DNA from 2 places in the Streptomyces sp. NBC_00691 genome. Region 1 is predicted to be linked to the other one. Evidence: predicted binding sites of a transcription regulator. Region 1 holds the regulator's gene; the other holds the start of a gene.
What was found. The regulator HrcA, encoded in region 1, represses chaperone genes, less so after heat shock. The targets are predictions, from matches to a motif close to TTNGCACTCNGNNNNNCNGAGTGCNAA.
Positions count from the first base shown of each region.

Region 2: the regulator HrcA is predicted to act here: its motif matches at 5,733-5,759, upstream of groES (co-chaperone GroES).

Region 1 is NZ_CP109007.1:2,773,971-2,781,611, forward strand. Features, by position in the region: gene OG392_RS12555 (ATP-binding protein) at 1-1,167, opposite strand, end outside; gene OG392_RS12560 (16S rRNA (uracil(1498)-N(3))-methyltransferase) at 1,282-2,025, opposite strand; gene OG392_RS12565 (nitronate monooxygenase) at 2,022-3,101, opposite strand; gene dnaJ (molecular chaperone DnaJ) at 3,212-4,348, opposite strand; gene hrcA (heat-inducible transcriptional repressor HrcA) at 4,349-5,368, opposite strand; gene OG392_RS12580 (MBL fold metallo-hydrolase) at 5,517-6,245, shown strand; gene OG392_RS12585 (DUF3097 domain-containing protein) at 6,256-7,056, shown strand; gene OG392_RS12590 (Cmx/CmrA family chloramphenicol efflux MFS transporter) at 7,367-7,641, shown strand, end outside.
Region 2 is NZ_CP109007.1:4,856,295-4,863,935, forward strand. Features, by position in the region: gene OG392_RS22075 (polysaccharide deacetylase family protein) at 1-714, shown strand, start outside; gene OG392_RS22080 (YciI family protein) at 813-1,178, shown strand; gene OG392_RS22085 (RNA polymerase sigma factor) at 1,272-2,477, shown strand; gene OG392_RS22090 (hypothetical protein) at 2,499-3,134, shown strand; gene OG392_RS22095 (class I SAM-dependent methyltransferase) at 3,186-4,376, opposite strand; gene OG392_RS22100 (polysaccharide deacetylase family protein) at 4,506-5,423, shown strand; gene OG392_RS22105 (hypothetical protein) at 5,507-5,692, shown strand; gene groES (co-chaperone GroES) at 5,904-6,212, shown strand; gene groL (chaperonin GroEL) at 6,345-7,641, shown strand, end outside.

The DNA.
Region 1 (7,641 bases):
GTCGGCGCCGGAGAAGTCCTCGGTGACCTTGACGAGCTTGCCGAGGTCGACGGCCTCGATGGGGCGCTCGCGCAGGTGGTAGCGGAGGATCGCCTCGCGCGCGGTGGCGTCCGGCGGCAGCACGAGGAGCGTGCGGTCGAGGCGGCCGGGGCGGCGCAGCGCGATGTCCACGTCCCAGGGCACGTTGGTGGCGGCGAGCACGAAGACGCCCTCGTTGCCCGCGCCGCTGGCGATGCCGTCGAGCTCGGTGAGGAGCTGGTTGACGACGTTGCGCAGTCCGCTGTGGTGGGTGCGGGAGCGCTTGGCGCCGAGGGCGTCCAGCTCGTCGAGGAAGACGACGCAGGGGGCCTGGCGGCGGGCGGTCTCGAAGATGTCGTGGATGTTCTTCTCGGAGGCCCCGATCCACATGTCGAGGACGTCGGAGAGCGAGACGGTGAGGAAGTTCGCGCCCAGCTCGCCGGCGACGGCCCGCGCGATGAAGGTCTTGCCGCAGCCGGGAGGTCCGTAGAGGAGCAGACCGCCGCGCAGCGACTTGCCGTACAGCCTGCGCAGTTCGGGGTTGCGCATGGGGGCGAGGAAGGCGGCCTCCAGGCGCTCCTTGACCTCGTCCATGCCGCCGACGTCCGCGAGGCGTACGGCGCCGGGCGCGTCGACGTCCCAGGCGTCGGCGTCCCCGGCGGGGCCCTGGCCCTCGGCGGTCTGCGGGGCCTCCAGGAAGCGGGGGCCGACGACGTCCTGCACCTGCTGCTCGGCCGCTTCCCAGTCGAAGGCGGGGGCGCCGCCGACGGGCGGCGCGGGCGGCTCGGTCGGCTCGGGCCGCTCGGGCCGCTCGGGCCGCTCGGTCGGCTCGGGCCGCTCGGGCCGCTCGGGCCGCTCGGCCGGCGCGGGGCCGTTCTCCGTGGCGGCCGAGGTCGCGGCCGGCCCCGGCGCGGGCTCCGCGGGAGGTGCGGCGGGGGCCGTCGGCATCCCCATGGCCCGCATCATCAGCGCACGCGCGTCCGCGTCGCCCGGCGCGTGCTGGAGCGCGACGGCCGCCTCCGCGACGGCCTCGTCGTTCCGTTCCTCGGAGAGGAGGAGTTCGGCGAAGTGGAGACGCAGGGGTACGTCACCGGGGGCGGCGGCCACGGCGGCGCGCAGACTGCGGATCAGGGGGGACTCGTCGGCCATGCGGTCAGCCTAAGGAGCGCGCGGGGGCCGCCGTCCACCGGGTTCGATCCGTTGCGGACTCCGGACACTCCGCCGGACGCCACGGGACCGCGCCCCGCAGGCCGACGTCGGCGTCTAACTCCAGCGGCCCGTGCGGCCCAGGACGAGCGCCGTCGCCGCCGTGCCCGCCGTCGACGTCCGCAGCACGCTCCGGCCCAGCCGGTACGGCTTCGCCCCGGCCGTCTCGAACGCCGCGAGCTCCTCCGGGGAGACCCCGCCCTCGGGGCCGACGACCAGCACGATCGAGCCCTTCTCCGGGAGTTCGGCGGTCGCGAGCGCCCCGCTCGGGTGGTCGCGGTCCTCGTGCAGCACGGCCGCGAAGTCGGCGGTGGCGAGCAGCGCGGCGAGCTGCTTGGTCGTCATCGGCTCCGCGACCTCGGGGAACCGCGAGCGGCGCGACTGCTTCCCGGCCTCGCGCGCGGTGGACCGCCACTTGGCGAGCGCCTTGAGGCCCCGATCGCCCTTCCACTGCGTGATGCAGCGGGAGGCGGCCCACGGCACGATCGCGTCCACCCCGGTCTCCGTCATCGTCTCGACGGCGAGCTCGCCCCGGTCGCCCTTGGGCAGCGCCTGGACGACGGTGATGCGGGGCTCCTCCTCGGGGTCCTCGTGGACCTCGTCGACCCGCACGGTGAGCTGGTCCTTGCCCTCGGCGGCCAGCACCACGCACGCGGCCCAGCGGCCCCGGCCGTCGGCGAGGACGAGTTCCTCGCCCTCCCGCAGCCGCTTCACGGAGACGGCGTGGCGGCCCTCGGGGCCGTCCAGGAGGAAGCTCCCGGGGCCGGGAACGGCGTCGACGACGAAGACGGGTGCGGTCATGAGGCGCTCCTGTGGGGCAGCTCGGAGAGAGCGGTGTCGAGTTCGGCGGCCAGCACCTCGACCAGCTGCCCGGCGGGGAGTTCGCGGGCGAGCCGGTGGCCCTGACCGGCCCACAGGGCCATGCCCTGGGCGTCGCCCGCGGTGGCGGCGGCCTTGCGGACCGGGGCGGTCAGGTGGTGGATCTCGGGGTAGGCGGCGGGGGCGTACGGCCCGTGCTCACGCATGAAGCGGTTGACGAGGCCGCGCGCCGGACGCCCGGTGAAGGCCCGGGTGAAGGCGGTCCGGGTGTACAGCGGATCGGTCAGGGCCCGCTTGTGCAGCGGGTGGGCGCCCGACTCGGGGCAGCAGAGGAAGGCCGTGCCGAGCTGGGCGGCGTCCGCCCCGGCGGCCAGGACGGCGGCGATCTGCGCGCCGCGCATGATGCCGCCGGTCGCGACGACCGGCAGGGTCACGCTCTCGCGGACCAGGCCGAGCAGGGCGATCAGTCCGGTGCCCGGGACGTCGTCGGCGGGGTCGTCGCGGAACGTGCCCTGGTGTCCGCCCGCCTCGGCGCCCTGCACGCAGACGGCGTCCGCCCCGGCCTGCTGGGCGGCGAGGGCCTCCTCGGCGGAGGTGACGGTCACGATCGTGAACGTTCCCACACGCGCGAAGGAGGCGAGGACCTCGGGCGCGGGGCAGCCGAAGGTGAAGGAGACGACACGGACCGGGTCCTCCAGGAGGATCGCCAGCTTGGCGTCGTAGGCGTCGTCGCGGTGGTCGTCGGTCTCGCCCAGCGGGGTCTCGTACCAGGTGGCCTCGCCCGCGAGCTGATGCCGGTAGACCTCGACGGCGGCGGGGTCGGCGGGCCGCCCGGACTCCGGCAGGAAGAGGTTGACGCCGAAAGGACGTGCGGTGAGCCCGCGCACCTGCTTGATCTCCTGGTAGAGGCCTCCGGCCGTCTTGTACCCGCCCGCCAGGAAGCCGAGCGCCCCGGCCGCGCACACGGCTCCGACCAGCTCGGGAGAGGAGGCGCCACCCGCCATGGGGGCCTGCACGATCGGAAACCGAGAGAGATCGTTCAGTGCGGTGGTGGACATATGGGCATCGTGTCATGCCCCTGCTTCCGGACCGAATCCGTACGTCAGGTCACGGAAAGGGGCGACGACCGCGGTCCGCGGTCGTCGCCCCTTCCGTACGGGAATCCTGCCTACCGCCCGTTGAAGGCGTCCTTCAGGCGCGAGAACAGTCCCTGCTGCCCCGGCTGGAACTGCCCCGTGGGCCGCTCCTCGCCACGCAGCACGGCCAGTTCGCGCAGCAGGCGCTCCTGCTCCGCGTCGAGCTTCGACGGGGTCTGCACCTCGACGTGCACGATCAGGTCGCCCCGGCCGTTGCCGCGCAGATGGGTCACGCCCCGGCCGTGCAGCGGGATCGACTGGCCGGACTGGGTGCCCGGACGGATGTCGATCTCCTCGACGCCGTCGAGGGTCTGCAACGGCACCTTCGTGCCGAGCGCGCCCGCGGTCATCGGGATGGTGACCGTGCAGTGCAGGTCGTCGCCGCGCCGCTGGAAGGTCTCGTGCGGGGTCTCGTGGATCTCGACGTAGAGGTCGCCGGCGGGGCCGCCGCCGGGGCCGACCTCGCCCTCACCCGCGAGCTGGATCCGGGTGCCGTTGTCGACACCGGCCGGGATCTTGACCGTGAGGGTGCGACGGGACCGGACCCGGCCGTCGCCCGCGCACTCGGGGCACGGGGTCGGGACGACGGTGCCGAAGCCCTGGCACTGCGGGCAGGGGCGCGAGGTCATGACCTGGCCCAGGAAGGACCGGGTGACCTGCGAGACCTCACCGCGGCCGCGGCACATGTCACAGGTCTGCGCGGAGGTGCCGGGTGCGGCGCCCTCACCCGAGCAGGTCGTACACACGACCGCCGTGTCGACCTGGATGTCCTTGGTGGTGCCGAAGGCCGCCTCGTTGAGGTCGATCTCCAGACGGATCATGGCGTCCTGGCCGCGGCGGGTCCGCGAGCGCGGGCCGCGCTGCGAGGCCGTGCCGAAGAAGGCGTCCATGATGTCGGAGAAGTTGCCGAAGCCACCGGCCCCGAAGCCGCCCGCGCCGCCTCCGCCGGAGGCCGAGAGGGGGTCGCCGCCCAGGTCGTAGACCTGCTTCTTCTGCGGGTCCGAGAGGACCTCGTAGGCGGCGTTGATCTCCTTGAAGCGTTCCTGCGTCTTCGGATCGGGATTCACATCCGGGTGCAGCTCGCGCGCGAGCCTCCGGAAGGCCTTCTTGATCTCGTCCTGGGAGGCGTCGCGGCGCACGCCGAGTACGGCGTAGTAGTCCGTGGCCACTTACGACTCCGCCAGGATCTGTCCGACGTAACGTGCCACTGCGCGTACCGCTCCCATCGTTCCGGGGTAGTCCATGCGGGTCGGTCCGACCACGCCGAGTTTGGCGACTGCCTCGCCGCCCGAACCGTAGCCGACCGAGACGACGGACGTGGAGCTCAGCCCCTCGTGGGCGTTCTCGTGCCCGATACGTACGGTCATGCCCGATTCCTTGGCCTCGCCGAGCAGCTTGAGGAGCACGACCTGCTCCTCCAGAGCCTCGAGGACGGGCCTGATCATCAGGGGAAAGTCGGGTCCGAAGCGGGTCAGATTGGCGGTTCCGCCGATCATCAGCCGCTCCTCGTGCTCCTCGACGAGGGTTTCGAGGAGGGTCGCGAGCACGGTCGAGACCGTGGCCCGGTCCTCAAGCTCCTCGAAGGACTCGGGGAGGTCCTGCACCAGCTGTGGCACGTCGGCGAACCGGCGGCCGACGACCCGGCTGTTGAGCCGGGCCCGCAGGTCGGCGAGCGAGGACTCGCCGAAGGGCGCGGGGCAGTCGATGACACGCTGCTCGACGCGGCCGGTGTCCGTGATGAGCACCAGCATCAGGCGGGCCGGGGCCAGCGAGAGCAGTTCCACGTGCCGGACGGTCGAGCGGGTCAGCGAGGGGTACTGGACGACGGCGACCTGACGGGTCAGCTGGGCGAGCAGCCGGACCGTACGGCCGACGACGTCGTCCAGGTCGACCGCGCCGTCGAGGAAGTTGTGGATGGCCCGGCGCTCGGGCGTCGACAGCGGCTTGACGCCGGCGAGCCGGTCGACGAAGAGGCGGTAGCCCTTGTCGGTCGGAATGCGGCCGGCGCTGGTGTGAGGCTGGGCGATGAAGCCCTCCTCCTCCAGGACGGCCATGTCGTTGCGCACGGTGGCGGGCGAGACTCCGAGCTTGTGACGCTCGGTGAGCGCCTTGGAGCCGACGGGCTCCTCCGTCCCGACGTAGTCCTGGACGATGGCGCGCAGGACCTCGAGTCTGCGTTCGCTGAGCATCGTGCGCACCTCCAGCTGTCGTCGTCGTTCCGGTTGCTCCGCTTTTGGCACTCGCCCTGTCCGAGTGCCAGCGACCCCCCGGCCAGTGTACGGCGGCGGGCGTCGCTCCTGGCAAGGTGGCGACGCCTCCACCGGCTAGCGTCGCCGCATGGACGTGCATTGGGAAGCGTACGGATGGGAGCGGCTCGCGGACGGGGTGGGCCGGCGACGGCTGCCCGGGTGGGACGCCACGGTCGGACTGGTACTGGGTGAACGGGCGGTGCTGCTGTACGACACGGGCTCCTCGCTCGCGGAGGGCGCCGAGCTGCGGACCCGGATCGCGGAGCTCACGGGCGGCCGCAGAGTGACGCACATCGCACTGAGCCACCCCCATTTCGACCACGTTCTCGGCACGGCGGCGTTCTCCGGCGCGGAGGTCTTCGGCGCGGTGGGCTCGGACGAGCTCCTCGGCCGGGCGCGGGACCGGGAGGCGCTGCGCGCGGACGCCGTACGGCACGGGCTCGACGAGACGGAGGCGACGGAGGCGGTCGACGTCCTGGTGGCCCCGCGGCACGTGGTCTCCGGCGAGTGGACGCTCGACCTGGGCGGCCGGCAGGTCCTGCTGGCGAACGTCGGCCCCGGCCACACGGGCCACGACCTGGTGCTGCTGGTGCCGGGCGAGCGCGAGGTCGTCTTCTGCGGCGATCTGGTCGAGGAGTCGGGCGAGCCGCAGGCCGGCCCGGACGCGATCCCCTCCCGCTGGCCGGACGCTCTGGACCGGCTGCTGCGGCTCGGCGGCGAGGACGCGGTGTACGTGCCGGGGCACGGGTCGGTGGTGGACGCCACGTTCGTACGACTCCAGCGGGAGGAACTGGCAACGCGCTTCTCCGTCGCATAACGTCGCCCGAATGCGCAGCTACAACCCGGACTTGACGCCCCCCTGGAAGCGCTCGGCGCCCGTTCCCGAGGTTCCGGCCGACCGTGATCTGGTCGTCGAGGAGGTCACGACGGGCTTCTGCGGGGCGGTGATCCGCTGCGAGGCGGGCACGGTGACCCTGGAGGACCGCTTCGGCAAGCACCGTGTGTTCCCGCTGGACCCGCGCGGGTTCCTCCTGGAGGGCCGGGTGGTGACCCTGGTCCGCCCGTCGGCCGCTCCCGCCCGCCCCACCCGTACGGCGTCGGGCTCGGTGGCGGTCCCGGGGGCGCGGGCCCGGGTGGCCCGCGCGGGCCGGATCTACGTGGAGGGCCGCCACGACGCCGAACTGGTGGAGCGGGTCTGGGGCGACGACCTCCGCATCGAGGGCGTGGTCGTGGAGTACCTGGAGGGCGTCGACGACCTCCCTGCGATCGTCGCGGAGTTCGACCCCGCCCCGGACGCCCGGCTCGGCGTCCTGGTGGACCACCTGGTCCCGGGTTCGAAGGAGTCGAGGATCGCCGCTCAGGTGACATCACCGGACGTGCTGGTCGTCGGCCACCCGTACATCGACATCTGGGAGGCGGTGAAACCCGCCTCGGTGGGCATCCGGGCCTGGCCGCGGGTCCCCAGGGGGCAGGACTGGAAGACGGGCGTGTGCGAGGCCCTGGGCTGGCCGCCGAACACGGGCGCGGCCTGGCAGCACATCCTGTCGAAGGTGACGACGTACAAGGACCTGGAACCGGAGCTGCTGGGCCGGGTGGAGGAACTGATCGACTTCGTGACGGCGCCGTAGGAGGCCGTCACACCGCTCCCTTCCGGGCGAGGGGCGACCCCCGGTGACCGCCGGGGGTCACCCCTCGCTCCCGTGCCGACAGGGGTGCCCGGGCGGGGCGCGGTCGGGTAGCGTGCGCGGCATGTCGAGCCCCGAGTCGGACACGTCGGGGGCTTTCGGTCACGCCGTCGGCCCCCTGGACCCCCGAGTTCTCGCGGACCACTGAGTCCGCTCCGCAGGCCCCGGTCGTGCGGACCACGCGGGTACCCGTGGGTGCCGACCGCGGTGACGAGATGCCTCTGTCGTCTCTTCCTCACCCCGGAGCCACTCGATGCCCCTCCCGCTCTTCCTTCTCGCCCTGGCGGTCTTCGCCATGGGCACCTCGGAATTCATGCTCGCCGGCCTGCTGCCGGACATCGCCTCCGACCTCGGCGTCACGGTCGGCAGCGCGGGCCTGCTCACCTCGGCCTTCGCCGTCGGCATGATCGTCGGTGCGCCGCTCCTGGCCGCGCTCGCCCGCGCCTGGCCGGTACGGGCGAGCCTGCTCGCCTTCGTCCTCGTCTTCTCGGCGGCCCACGTCCTGGGCGCCGTCACGGACGGTTTCGC
Region 2 (7,641 bases), 2.1 Mb from region 1:
CGCAAGGCACCGGAGGCCGCCGAGGCCGCGACCGCCGCCGCTTACCGCCGCTGGGGGCTCAAGCCCTTCCCGGCCCCGCCCGCCCCGCCGGCGGTCAAGCCGGTGAAGCGCCGGCCGGGCGGCCCGGTCCCCGTCATCAGCGACATCCCGACCACCGAGAAGATCGTCTTCATCACGATCGACGACGGAGCCGAGAAGGACCCCGCGTTCGTGCGGATGATGAAGGACCTCAGGGTCCCGGTCACGATGTTCCTCACGGACTCGGCCGTCCGCGCCGACTACGCGTACTTCACCCCGCTCGTCGCGCAGGGCCACGGACTCGCCAACCACACGCTCACCCACCCCAACCTGCGCACCCTCTCCCAGGACGCCCAGCGCCGGGAGATATGCGGCCAGCAGACGAGGCTCGCGCAGCGGTACGGCACGACGCCGCGCCTCTTCCGTCCGCCCTACGGCAACTGGAACGAGGCCACGCGGGCGGCGGCGGGCACCTGCGGCGTCGACGCGATCGTGCTGTGGCGCGAGTCCATGCAGATCAAGAACATGCAGTACCAGCGCGCCGACAGGAAGCTGCACCCCGGCGACATCATCCTGGCCCACTTCCGGGGACCGTCCGAGCTCAAGGGCCGGACGATGACCGAGATGACGGCGACGATGCTGCGCCGCATACAGGAGCAGGGCTTCACGGTGGCGCGCCTGGAGGACTACGTCTAGAAGAAACCTCTCGCGAGTCGTCGATGCGGACCGGTCCCGTTCGACGTAGGAGTGGAAGGCGGGGAACGGCCCCGCCACCGCACCATCGAGGAGTCGTCATGCCCCGCTTCCTGTCCCTCGTCCGCATCGAGGAGAACACCATCGACATGGAGAGCGCCGACCCCGGCTTCGAGGAGCGGATGGGCGCGCTCTTCGAGGAGATCACCAAGGCCGGGGCCATGGTGGACACCGCCGGGCTCAGGCCGACCTCCGAGTCCACCCGGATCACCTGGTCGGACGGGAAGCTGTCGTTCACCGACGGACCGTTCACCGAGACCAAGGAGGTCGTCGGCGGCTACGCGATGCTCCAGTGCAAGGACATGGCCGAGGCCGTCGAGTGGGGGAAGCGGTTCCTCGCCGTGCACCCGCCGCAGTGGAAGGTCGGGCTGGAGGTCCGCGAGGTCGAGGAGATGCCGGAAGGCTGAGCCGTTCCGGAGCCGTTCCGGAGCCGTTCCTGTGCTGTCATGTGAGACGTGACGGCACAGACGGTCGAGGAGACACTGGAGACGGTCTTCCGGATGGAGTCGGCGCGGATCATCGCCACGGTGGCGCGGATCGTCCGCGACGTCGGCATCGCCGAGGAGATCGCCCAGGACGCGCTCGTCGCCGCGCTCGAACAGTGGCCGCGGTCAGGCGCCCCGGAGCGTCCGGGAGCCTGGCTGACGGCCGCCGCCAAGCACCGGGCCGTCGATCTGGTGCGACGGCGAGAGACCTACGCGCGCAAGCTCGCGGAGGTGGGCCGGACGCTCACGGAGGAGTCGTACGACCCCGAGCCCCCGGGGCCCGGGGACATCGACGACGACGTGCTGCGGCTGATCTTCACCGCCTGCCACCCGGTGCTCTCCGCCGAGGCCCGCGCCGCCCTCACCCTGCGGCTCGTCGGCGGGCTCCGGACGGACGAGATCGCCCGCGCGTTCCTCGTGCCGGAGGCGACCGTCGCGGCCCGGATCACCCGGGCCAAGCGGGCGCTCGCGAAGGCGGGCGTGGAGTTCGAGGTGCCCTACGGGGCGGACCGGGCGGCCCGGCTCGGTTCCGTCCTCGAGGTCGTCTACCTGATCTTCAACGAGGGGTACGCGGCGACCGCCGGCGACGACCTGCTGCGGCCGGGCCTCTGCGAGGACGCGCTGCGGCTCGCCCGGGTCCTCGCCGCGCTCGTCCCGCGGGAGGGCGAGGCGCAGGGGCTCGTCGCCCTGCTGGAGCTGCAGGCCTCCCGGACGGCGGCCAGGACCGGGCCCGACGGGCGGCCGGTGCTGCTCGCCGCGCAGGACCGGCGGCGCTGGAACCGGCTCCTCATCCGGCGCGGGTACGCCGCGCTCGAACGCGCCGGGGACGGACGCTCGTACGGTCCGTACGCCCTCCAGGCCGCGATCGCCGCCCTTCACGCGCGGGCCGCCTCCTACGAGGAGACGGACTGGACGACGATCGCCGCGCTGTACGGGAAGCTGGGCGTCCTGGCCCCCTCGCCGGTCGTCGAGCTGAACCGCGCGGTCGCCGTGTCCATGGCCGAGGGCGCCGCGGCGGCCCTCCCGATCGTCGACGCCCTCGCCGCCGAACCCGGTCTGGCCCGCTACCACCTGCTGCCGAGCGTCCGCGGCGACCTGCTGGCCCGGCTCGGACGCACGGAGGAGGCGCGGGCTGAGTTCGAGCGGGCGGCGGGCCTCACCCGCAACGAGAGCGAACGGGGGCTGCTGCGGGGGAAGGCGCGGGAGTTGGACGGGCCGTGACGCCCCCTTAGGGTGCTTGGCATGTCCCCGCGCAACCCCTTGCCCCCGCCGCCCCCGCCCGCCGAGATCCGGAGCTGGCCCGACCGGGAGGCGCGGCTCGCCGACCGGGCGCGCGCGTTGGACGAGCTCGGCAGGCGGCTGCTCGGGGGCGGGCGGCTCGCCATGTTCCTGCTCTGGTTCCTCCTGCTCCAGCTGGGCTGGGGCCTGGTCGGCGTGCTGCTCATCGCGATCGGACAGCCCGTCCTGGACCCGCTGATGGTGATGACCGGGCTCGTCACGTCGCTTCTCGGCATCGGCGTCCTCGTCCCGGCCGTGTGGCTGACGGTCCGAGGCCTGCGGCTCGACCGTACGGTCCGCGAGCGCCTTGCCCAGTGGGCGGTCCTGGACCGGCACGGTCCGACGGACGCCCGGCTGCGCGCCCCCGTCCTCAGCGCCTCCTGGCTGCTGCTGTCCTTCGCGATGTCCGGGTTCGGGCTCTGGATGGGCTTCGCGGTCCCGGCGGGCGTCAGCCGCGACGACGGCTACGGCCTGGTCGCCTACGGCATGGGCGTCGCCATGATCTTCTGGGTCACCGGCCTGACGGGCCTGGTGAAGGCCGTCGGCCACTACCGCTTCGCGGTGCGGCTGACGGGCCGCGGACCGGCGGAGGCGTCCTGAGAGGGGCCGCCGGCCCGCGGGTCCGGGCCCATGCGCGGGCAGGCCCCGGGGTCAGCGGCCGCCGCCCGCCGGGCGGCCGATCAGCATCGTCGGTGCTCCCGCGACGCGCGTGAGCAGGACCGTCGCCGCGTTCGGGCCCTTCGGCTTCACCCTGCGGCGGATCTCCTCGGGCTCGACCGCCGAGCCGCGCTTCTTCACCGTCAGGGTGCCGACCTCGCGCTCCCTCAGCAGGGCCTTCAGCTTCTTGAGGTTGAAGGGCAGTTCGTCGGTGATCTCGTACGCGGCGGCATACGGCGTCGGGACCAGCGCGTCCGCCGTGATGTAGGCGATCGTCTCGTCGATCAGGCCGCCGGCCAGCTCCTCCGCCACCTCGGCGACGAGGTGCGCGCGGATGACCGCGCCGTCCGGCTCGTAGAGGTAGCGGCCGACGGGGCGGACCGCCGGATCGGGGAGGCCGCGGCCGGTGAGCCCGGCGCCCGAGGGGAGCAGGGTGGCGCGGCGGGCGCCCGGTTCCGTGCCGAACCAGAGGACGGCCTCCTTGACGTCCCCGCCGTCCGAGATCCACTCGGCCTCGGCCTCCGCGGGGACCGCCTCGTGCGGGATCCCCGGGGCCACCTTGAGCGCCGCGTGCGGGGCCCTGCGGGCCGCCTCGACCGCCCAGGACAGCGGCGGGGAGTAGGACTCGGGATCGAAGATCCGGCCCCGGCCGCCGCGTCGCGCCGGGTCGACGAAGACGGCGTCGAACGGGGCGGTGTCGATCTCGGTGACGTCCGCGCACCGCACCTCGATGAGCTCCGCGAGGCTGAGTGCCTCGGCGTTGGCGCGGGCGACCTCCGCGGTGAGCGGGTCGCGGTCCACGGCGAGCACCGAGATCCCGGCGCGCGCCAGCGCGATCGCGTCGCCGCCGATCCCGGAGCAGAGGTCCGCGACGCTCCGGATCCCGAGCGCCTTCATCCGGCCGGCCCGGTACGAACCGACCGAGGCGCGGGTCGACTGCTCGACGCCGTTCGGCGTGAAGTACATCCGGTACGCGTCCTCCGCGCCGAACTTCGCCACCGCCCGCTGCCGCAGCCGGGCCTGTCCGACAGCCGCCGTGACCAGCTCGGCGGGGTGGTCACGGCGCAGCCGGGAGACGGCCGCCAGCTCCTGGGCGGGGTCGTGGTCGCGCAGGGCCGCGAGGAGCGTCTGCCCCTCGGGGGCGAGCAGCGGGGCGAAGGAGGCGAGGTCGGTCACCCGTCCCATTGTGGGCCCTGTGACGCTGTGGGCCGGCCGGGGGACCGAGGGCGCCTACGGCGGTGTCGTACCCGGGAAGTGGCGTCCGCGCTGACAGGATGCGGCGCCATACGACTCGTACGACAAAAGGAATAAACGATGGCAAAAGGTGTGCACGCTTCCGCTCGGGCGCTCGGGGCGGTGCTCGTCGTCGCCGCCCTCGCCTCCGCCGCCACCGGCTGCTCCGAGAGCGCCCAGCCGGACCGCGGCACACCCGGCCCCGCCGCCGGGCAGCAGGCGCGGGCCCGGGAGCAGGGTGCGGCCGGTGCGCTCAGCGCGTACGTCGAGAAGGTCCGCGAGCGGCGCGCCGCCCGGGTGCTCGCGGCCAGGAAGTGGGGCCTCGCCAAACCCCCGCTCGAAGCCCCGGCCCCGCCCGTGGCCAAGCCGGAGATCACCACCCGCAAGGGCTTCGAGACCGACGGCGAAGGGCTGCCGCCCGTCTTCACCACCGTCCCGACCAAGCAGAAGATCGTCTTCCTGACGATCGACGACGGCGCGGAGAAGGACCCCGAACTGCTGCGGATGATGAAGGAGCTGCGGATCCCCTACAGCGCCTTCCTCAGCGACTACGTCGTCAAGGACGACTACGGCTACTTCGCCCGGATGCAGAAGGAGGGGGTGTCCCTGCACAACCACACCCTCAACCACCGCTACCTGCCCGGACTCTCGTACCAGCAGCAGAAGCGCGAGATCTGCGGCATGCAGGACGTCATCGAGAAACGATTCGGCAAGCGGCCCCCGCTGTTCCGCCCGCCGTACGGCAACTACAACGAGGACACCCTGCGCGCCGCCCGGTCCTGCGGCGTCAAGGCCGTCCCGCTCTGGGCGTCCGAGGCCTTCCCCGACCACATGGAGTGGCGCGAGTGGGACCGGGACCTGCACCCCGGCGACATCGTCCTCACCCACTTCCGGGGCAAGGAGGACTGGAAGGGCTCCATGGCCGACATGGTCCGCCGGGTGATGAACGTGATCACGGCCAAGGGATACGCGGTCGCCAAGCTCGAGGACTACGTGTGAGCGGGCGGCGGGAACCACGGGTGAGCGGACGGCCGGGACCACGGACCGGCGGACGCCGGACGCGGGGCGCGAGCGGACGGCGGATGCTGCCCCTCCTGGCAGCCGTACTCGTGCTGGGACTCACCGGCTGCGCCTCGACCGTGGACTCGATCGAGCGGCTCGGCCGGAAGGCGGCGGAACGCGTCGGCCCCCACGACACGAAGCCGGCGCCCCGGTCCGACCGCGCCTCGACGGAGCTGTCGCCGGCGCCGGGCGTCCCGGCCCGGTGAGGCCCGAACTCGTCGCGACGGCACCGCCACGAGTGAGGAATTGGCACTCCGCTTGACCGAGTGCTAATCGCGGTCATAGTCTCGGCTCTGGCACTCACCACTGGAGAGTGCCAACAGAGCGACGGGCAGGTCCGGCACCCGCGACGACGGATCCACCTGGTCGCCACCTCAGACAGTTAACCCCGAGATCTCCGAAGGGGGAGGTCGGATCGTGACGACCACCAGCTCCAAGGTTGCCATCAAGCCGCTCGAGGACCGCATTGTGGTCCAGCCGCTCGACGCCGAGCAGACCACCGCCTCTGGCCTGGTCATCCCGGACACCGCCAAGGAGAAGCCCCAGGAGGGCGTCGTCCTGGCCGTGGGCCCGGGTCGCTTCGAGAACGGCGAGCGTCTGCCGCTCGACGTCAAGACCGGCGACATCGTGCTGTACAGCAAGTACGGCGGCACCGAGGTGAAGTACAACGGCGAGGAGTACCTCGTCCTCTCGGCTCGCGACGTGCTCGCGATCGTCGAGAAGTAATTCACCGACGTACCGAAGTACCTGAAGTACCGAGCACCCAGCAGATGCTCAGAGCTGCGCCCCGAGGCCCCTTCCAGGCGCCCCGGGGCGCGGTTCGTTCCACCCCGATTCCGAGAGGGCTGAACCGCTCCCATGGCGAAGATCCTGAAGTTCGACGAGGACGCCCGTCGCGCCCTTGAGCGCGGCGTCAACAAGCTTGCCGACACGGTGAAGGTGACGATCGGCCCCAAGGGCCGCAACGTCGTCATCGACAAGAAGTTCGGCGCCCCCACCATCACCAACGACGGTGTCACGATCGCCCGCGAGGTCGAGATCGAGGACCCGTACGAGAACCTCGGCGCCCAGCTGGTGAAGGAGGTGGCGACCAAGACCAACGACATCGCGGGTGACGGCACCACCACCGCCACCGTGCTCGCCCAGGCCCTGGTCCGCGAGGGTCTGCGCAACGTCGCCGCGGGTGCCTCCCCGGCCGCCCTGAAGAAGGGCATCGACGCCGCCGTCAAGGCCGTCTCCGACGAGCTGCTCGCCACCGCGCGCCCGATCGAGGACAAGTCCGACATCGCCGCCGTCGCCGCGCTCTCCGCGCAGGACCAGCAGGTCGGCGAGCTCATCGCCGAGGCGATGGACAAGGTCGGCAAGGACGGTGTCATCACCGTCGAGGAGTCCAACACCTTCGGCCTGGAGCTCGACTTCACCGAGGGCATGGCCTTCGACAAGGGCTACCTGTCCCCGTACATGGTGACCGACCAGGAGCGTATGGAGGCCGTCCTCGACGACCCGTACATCCTGATCAACCAGGGCAAGATCTCGTCGATCCAGGACCTGCTGCCCATCCTGGAGAAGGTCATCCAGGCCGGCGCCGGCAAGCCGCTCCTGATCATCGCCGAGGACGTCGAGGGCGAGGCCCTGTCGACCCTGGTCGTGAACAAGATCCGTGGCACCTTCAACGCCGTGGCCGTCAAGGCCCCCGGCTTCGGTGACCGCCGCAAGGCCATGCTCGGCGACATCGCCACCCTCACCGGTGCGACCGTCATCGCCGAGGAGGTCGGCCTCAAGCTCGACCAGGCCGGCCTGGACGTGCTCGGCACCGCCCGCCGCGTCACCATCACCAAGGACGACACCACGATCGTCGACGGTGGCGGCGACTCGTCCGAGGTGCAGGGCCGCGTCAACCAGATCAAGGCCGAGATCGAGTCCACGGACTCCGACTGGGACCGCGAGAAGCTCCAGGAGCGCCTCGCGAAGCTGGCCGGCGGCGTGTGCGTGATCAAGGTCGGCGCCGCCACCGAGGTGGAGCTGAAGGAGAAGAAGCACCGTCTCGAGGACGCCATCTCGGCGACCCGCGCCGCGGTCGAGGAGGGCATCGTCTCCGGCGGTGGCTCCGCGCTCGTCCACGCCGTCAAGGTCCTCGAGGGCAACCTCGACAAGA